2 regions of the Actinoplanes octamycinicus genome follow, and region 2 is predicted to be linked to the other one. Evidence: riboswitches for the same ligand, from Rfam matches in the RefSeq annotation. Region 2 holds a riboswitch; the other holds the start of a gene.
What was found. Region 2 has a riboswitch for S-adenosylmethionine ahead of BJY16_RS19520 (aminotransferase class V-fold PLP-dependent enzyme). Riboswitches for the same ligand answer to the same signal wherever they lie in the genome.
Positions count from the first base shown of each region.

Region 1: another riboswitch for S-adenosylmethionine. It lies ahead of thrC (threonine synthase); the one in region 2 lies ahead of BJY16_RS19520 (aminotransferase class V-fold PLP-dependent enzyme).

Region 1 is NZ_JACHNB010000001.1:1,321,842-1,325,236, forward strand. Features, by position in the region: gene BJY16_RS05900 (hypothetical protein) at 1-95, shown strand, start outside; gene thrC (threonine synthase) at 384-1,664, opposite strand; SAM riboswitch class I at 1,676-1,807, opposite strand; gene BJY16_RS05910 (GNAT family N-acetyltransferase) at 1,886-2,815, opposite strand; gene BJY16_RS05915 (ABC transporter permease) at 2,868-3,395, opposite strand, start outside.
Region 2 is NZ_JACHNB010000001.1:4,455,681-4,459,075, reverse strand. Features, by position in the region: gene BJY16_RS19525 (putative bifunctional diguanylate cyclase/phosphodiesterase) at 1-802, opposite strand, end outside; gene BJY16_RS19520 (aminotransferase class V-fold PLP-dependent enzyme) at 856-2,082, opposite strand; SAM riboswitch class IV at 2,116-2,230, opposite strand; gene BJY16_RS19515 (DUF1684 domain-containing protein) at 2,270-3,064, shown strand; gene BJY16_RS19510 (M20 family metallopeptidase) at 3,009-3,395, shown strand, end outside.

The DNA.
Region 1 (3,395 bases), 3.1 Mb from region 2:
ATTACTTCGAACGCCGGGCCGGGCTGCGCGACGGCGGCTATCCGGAGGATCTGCCACTGCGACCCTGGGTGGAGCGGGTGTTCCGCCGCCGCTGAGACCGGCCATCCGGGGCCGCTGAGACGGCCTAACGCGGCCGCTGAGACTCGGCCCGCCGCCACCGGTGAGATTTGGTCGGGAGGACGGACGCACAACGCCTCCGGCACGAAGCCATTGGGTCAGCGTTGGGTCGTTGGGTCCCTCGGAGATTGTCGCCAAGCTCAGGTGAGGGGCCACTTACGGCGTCGCGTCCTCCCGCGACAAGCATCCTGCCGATCCGGAGATCGGCGCGCAAGTCCTCGGAGGAAGGAATATTCGACAACCGGCAGATGTCCGGTTACTGTCCGCTATCCGAGCAGGCCGGCCTCGCGCGCGCCGCGCAGCGACGGCTTGATCCGGTGGGTCGGGCCGACCTCGGCGGAGATCGCGTCCAGCGTCTTCAGACCCTCGCCGGTGTTGTAGACGACCGTCTCCTTCGCCGGGTCCAGCTTGCCGCTCTCCACCAGCTTCTTCAGCACCGCGACGGTGGTGCCGCCGGCGGTCTCGGCGAAGACGCCGGTGGTCTCGGCGAGCAGCCGGATGCCCTCCCGGATCTCCGCGTCGTCCGCGTAGTCCATCCAGCCGCCGGTGCGGCGGACCGCCTCGATCGCGTACGGCCCGGCGGCCGGGTCGCCGATGTTCAGCGACTTGGCGATGCCGGTCGGCTTGACCGGGGTGATCACGTCGGTGTCGTTGTGCAGCGCCACCGCGATCGGGTTGCAGCCGGCCGACTGCGCGCCGAAGACCGTCCAGCCGCCCGCCGGCGCCTCGGCCAGTCCGATCTCGACCAGCTCGCTGAACGCCTTGTCCACCTTGGTGAGCAGCTCGCCGGAGGCCATCGGGATGACCACCTGGGCCGGGATCCGCCAGCCGAGCTGCTCGGCCACCTCGTAGCCCAGGGTCTTGGAGCCCTCGGCGTAGAACGGCCGCACGTTCACGTTCACGAACGCGGTGTCCTCGAACTCGTCGGTCTCCACCAGCTCGCTGCACAGCCGGTTCACGTCGTCGTAGGAGCCCTCGATGGCGACCAGCTCACCGCCGTAGACCGCGGTGGTGACGACCTTGCCCTGCTCCAGGTCGGACGGGATGAAGACGATGCTGGGCACGCCGGCCCGGGCCGCGTGGGCGGCCACCGAGTTGGCCAGGTTGCCGGTGGAGGCGCAGGAGAACCGCTTGAAGCCCAGCTCCTTGGCGGCGGTCAGGGCCACCGAGACGACCCGGTCCTTGAACGAATGGGTCGGGTTCTGCGAGTCGTCCTTCACCCAGAGCGGGGCGGTGATGCCCAGGCGCTCGGCCAGTGCCGGGGCGCTGACCAGCGGGGTCAGGCCGGGGTCCAGGGTCACTCGGGTGGCCGGGTCCTGGCCGGCCGGCAGCAGCGCGGCGTAACGCCAGATGTTCTGCGGGCCCGCCTCGATCTCGGCCCGGGTCACCCGCGCGAGCGCGGCCTCGTCGTAGGCCACCTCGAGCGGGCCGAAACACTCGAAACAGGCGTGCTGCGCGGCGAGCGGGTACTCCGCGCTGCACGCGCGGCAGATCAGGCCGCGGGCCGGCGAAGTGGTAGCAGTGGGTGTGGTGACGGCAGACGTCATCGAGGCCTTCCCTCTCATCTTTCCCGGCGGCGACCTGCCTCGGGACGGAATTAGCACCTGCCGCGCGCGGCCTCGTCCTCGAGACATACGCGGTGGTTGCCGGGGCTTCACAGGGCCGTTCCCTCTGCCCCTCTGGATGAGGTATTCAGTTGTTTCCCGAAGCTTACGACGAGATCTCGGCAAGTCCACACCGAGTTCCCGAGGTGTGAGCGACCTCCTTCCTATCGGCCGCCGCTTGACTGCTCCAAGGATCCGACGCAGGAGAACTGGCTGGCGACCGGGCGGTACCCCAGCCGCGTGTTGACCGCCAGCATCGGCAGGTTCGCCTCGTCGTTGCTGGTGAACGCGCGAGTCACGCCGGTCGCGGCGGCTCGCCGCAGGGCCACGCTCTTGACCAGCCGAGCCAGGCCGCGGCCGCGGTGGCCGGGGGCGGTGGCGGTCATGTCCGACCAGACCCGGTCGCCGTCACGGACCAGCAGGGAGAACGACACGATCTCGCCGGCCACCAGGGCCGCGGTGCTGCAGTCGTGGTCGAGGCCGGGGTTCTGCCAGATGTCGTACCGCCAGGACTCGAACGAGGGTGGCTGCGGGGCGACGTCGCCGGGCTCGTCGGCGGCGGCGACGACGTCGGCGGCGTAGAGCTCCTCGGCGGTCGTCTCGCGCAGCGCGATCAGCCGGACGCCGTCCGGCACCCGGTCCGCCGGCACGCCGTCCAGGGCGGCCAGCTCCAGCGCGGAATAGCGCAGCTCACGGACCGGCTCGAAGCCGCGGCGCCGGGCGAACGGCAGCGCCTGCGGGGTGGCGGTGACCGCGGCCCGGCGGACGCCGGCCGCGCGCAGATGACCGGCGGCCGCCGCGAACAGGGCGCCGCCGATCCCCCGGCCACGGGCCGTGGGATGCACCTGGAGCAGCGAGATCTGCCCGAAGTCCGGCTCCGTCGTCCGCACCTTCCGATAGGCCGACACCCAGCCGACCGGCTCGCCGTCCCGCTCGGCGACGAACGCCGCCCAGTCCTCGCCCGGCGGCGGCTCGGCGATCATCAGCCGGGTCCGGGCCACGCCGCGGACCAGATAGGGATGGACCGTCGCGCCGAGCGTGACCACGGCGGCGGCGTCGTCCGGCCGGGCGGGGCGGATGCTGAAGTCGGCCATCGGCCGATCCTCGGCCCCCCGGGACCGGCCGGTCAACGCCTTTCCCGGACGCTCAGGAGGTGACGTCCTTGCGGGTGAAGCGGAAGAAGGCCAGACCCCAGAAGACCACCGCGTAGACGAACGCGGAGATGGCGCCCTTGGCCAGGTCCTCGGTCTGCACCGGGGTGGAGAGCAGGCCCAGCCAGGCGTCGCTGTAATGGGTCGGCAGCGCGTTGCGGATCGACCCGAGCGCGGTGATCTGGTCCAGGATGCTGGACAGAATCCAGAGCAGCACCGCGCCACCGACCGCGCCCAGGGCGGCGTCGGTGAGCACCGACAGCAGGAAGGCGAGCCCGGCCACCACCAGCAGGGTCACCGCCAGGTAGGCGAGGATGCCGAGCAGCCGCAGCACCCCCTGGCCGGGTGGGATCTCGGCGGCGATGGTGCTGCCCAGCGGATGCCAGCCGTAGCGGACCGTGCCGACCAGCAGACCGGTGCCGGCCAGCAGGGCGAGGGCGAGCAGGGCGTACCCGAGCGCGACGGTCAGCTTGACCGCGAGCAGGCGGGCCCGCGGGACCGGGATCGCCAGCAGGTAGCGCAG
Region 2 (3,395 bases):
GCCGATACTGCCGCACCAAGGTCAGCGGGTCCCGGGACACCACAGCCTCCGGGAAGGCGCTCGCTTCGCCGATGGGCACGAGCGGCAGATCGCGTACCGTCAATCCGGCCGGAAGCTCGTCCGGCAACCGCAACCACTGCCGGTAGGCGGCGTTGGTGCGCAGCACCAGCCCGTCCGGGGCGAACATGGCCATCGGCACCGGCGTCTCGTCGAAGGCGACGGTGAGCTGGGCCTGGCTCTCCTCCAGGTTGTCCTGGGCGCGGCGCTCCTCGGCCTCGGTCAGCCCCCACTGCACCACCTGGAAGCCGGCGGCGAGCAGCACCGCGAGACCGTGCAGCGCGGCCCAGACCAGCGGGTGCGCCTTGGCCGAGCTGTGGTCGTAGGTGTGCCCGCCGATCAGCACCCCGAACACGCCGTGGTGCAGGGTGGTGGCGACCAGGAAGGCGCCGAACGGCGCCCAGTCCCGGTAGAGGGCGAGCGCCGCGACCGCGACGAAGAACGCGAAGTGCGCCTCGGTCAGGCCGTTGCTGAGCGAGACGAACCCGGCGCAGGCCACCGTGAAGCCGAGCGCGACGCAGACCGAGCGCAGCCGGCGGTGCGGCAGCAGGGTGGCGGCCACCACGCAGGGCAGCACCAGCAGGTCGGTGGCGAGCAGGGTGACGCCGTCGCCCGGGCCGAGCACGCCGAAGACGGTCACCACGACCACCACCACGGCGAGGATCACGGTCAGCAGGCGGTGCCGTGCCGTCCAGTCCTCGGCGCGCAGCTTGCCGCCGGTGGGGAGCCATCGCAGCCAGGTCACCCTCGCCTTATCGGATGTTTCCGCGATGGCGACAGCAGGACCCGGGTAGTTTCTCAGGTGCGCAGCACCTCGGCGAGCGCGCCGACGAAGCGGTCGACGTCCTGCACCGTGCTACCGAGGCCGAAGCTGGCCCGCAACAAGCCCGATTCCTCCGACTCGCAGGCGTTGATGGCGTCGCTCCCGGTCAAGCGCCGCACCAGCGGATGCGCGCAGAACTTCCCCGCCCGGACGCCGACACCGTGCTCCCGTCCCAGCCGGTGCGCCACCTGCGCCGGATCATGACCGGGCAGCGCGAGCGACACGATCCCCACCCGCGGATGCGCCGGACCGAAGACGCTCACCTCCCGGGCCCCGGCCACCGAGCCCACCCCGTCCCGCAGCCGCCGCAGCAGCTCCTGCTCCCGCCGGTGCAGCGCGTCCCGATCGGCCACCAGCAGCGCCCCGCAGACCGCGGCCAGCGCCACCGCCCCGAGCAGGTTCGGCGTGCCACCCTCGTGCCGGGCCGGCCCGTCCGCCCAGGTCAGCTCGCCGGGCAGGGAGCCGACCGTGGCGCTGGCGCCGCCACCGCGCAGGTACGGGTCGGCCGCGTCCAGCCAGTCCGACCGGCCGGCCAGCACGCCCGCGCCGAACGGGGCGTACAGCTTGTGCCCGGAGAAGGCCAGGTAGTCGGCGCCGAGCTCGTCCAGGTCGAGCGGGGCGTGCGGAGCCAGCTGGGCGGCGTCGACGATCACCCGGGCGCCGTAGGTGTGCGCCACGTCGGCCAGCTCGCGGACCGGCCAGATCTCGCCGGTCACGTTGCTCGCACCGGTGATCGCCAGGACCGCCGGCGTCCGGAGGTCGCGCAGCGCCGCCTTGAGGGCATTGATCGCGAAATAGGGGGAGGTGGGGGTGGGCAGCCGCACCGGGTTCGGCCAGGGCAGCAGGTTCGCGTGGTGCTCCCCGTCGAACAGGAGCGTGGTGGTGCCGGCCGGCAACGCCCGGGCGAGCAGGTTCAGCGAGTCGGTCGTGTTCCGCGTGAAGATCACCTGGTCGCCGGGCCGGGCGCCGACGAACTCGGCCACCACGTCCCGGGCCACCTCGTAGGCCACCGTCGAGGTCTGCGACCGCACCCCGGTCCCCCGGTGCACGCTGCCGTACCGCGGCAGCAGCTCGGCCACCGCGTCCGCGGCCGCCGCCGCGCACGGCGCCGACGCCGCGTAGTCCAGGTGCGCGAAGCGCACGGTCTCGCCGCCGGGAAGTTCGGTCTTCAGGTCGTCGCCGACGATGTCGAGAGCCGACATGGCATGCCTCCGCCGAGGTCAGGGACCCCACCGGGTCCGCGCTTGCCGTCGTCGGTCGACGCCGGCCCGGTCCTCACCCGGGGCACCCCATCGCGGACGGAAGGGTTGCCGGTCAGCGAGCCGGGGCTTGTCGCTGACACTCATGACCTGGCAGAGAAGCTAGCACATCGGATTAGAGTGGCCACTCATGATCAGCTTTGCGGAGCAGTGGGCGCGGTGGCACGACGAGCACGAGCGGCGACGGGCCGCGCCGCACGGATTCCTCGCGATCACCGGGCTGCACTGGCTGACCGGGACCCCGCAGCGGTTCCCCGGGGTGCCCGGCAAGTGGCACGCCGAGCCGGACGCGATCGTGGCGGCCCTGGAGTCCGGCGAGCGGCGGTTCCCGGCGGGCGAGGACGCCACGCTGCGGCACGGCGACCTGGAGATCGAGGTGACCTGGCGGGGCGGTCAGGGCGTGCTGCGACCCCGCGATCCCGCACACCGGACCCGGGTGGAGTACCGGGGCACCCCCGCCTACGCCCCGGACGAGAAGTGGGCGGTCCCGGGCCGTTTCGTCCCGTTCGACGAGCCTCGCCCGGTGACCGTCGGCTCGGTCGTCGAGGGCCTGGAGCACGTCTACGAGTCCCCCGGCCGCCTCGAGTTCACCGTCGGCGGCCGGGACCTGTCGCTGACCGCGTTCAACGGGAGCACGCCCGGCTCGCTGTTCGTGCTGTTCACCGACGCCACCTCGGGGATCACCACCTATCCGGCGAACCGCAGCCTGACCGTCCCGGCGCCGGAGCCGGACGGGTCGGTGACCATCGACTTCAACCGGGCCACGAACCTGCCGTGCGCCTACACCGAGTTCGCCACCTGCCCGCTGCCGCCGGCCGAGAACCGGTTGCCGGTCCCGGTCGAGGCCGGTGAGCGACTAGGTTCGGTGGATGGAGGAACTGCTGGCGCCTCTGGAGGCGCTGATCGGCATCCATTCCACCGCTGACCGGCCGGGTGAGCTGCACCGGGCCCTCGGCCTGGTGCTCGACCTGCTCGGCCCCGGTTTCGAGATCAGCCGCTTCGAGTCCGGCGGCAAGCCGAGCGCCCTGGTCACCTTCGCGGACCGGCCCGGCCGGCCCCGGGTGATCCTCAACGCCCACCTCGACGTGGTTCCCGGCACCCCTGATCAGTTCCGGCCGCACCGGGACGGCGACCGGCTCTATGGCCGGGGCACGCACGACATGAAGGCGGCCGCCCTGGTGCTGGCCACGGTCTTCCGCGAACTGGCCGGCGAGCTGCCCTTCCCGATCGCCCTGCAGCTGGTCACCGACGAGGAG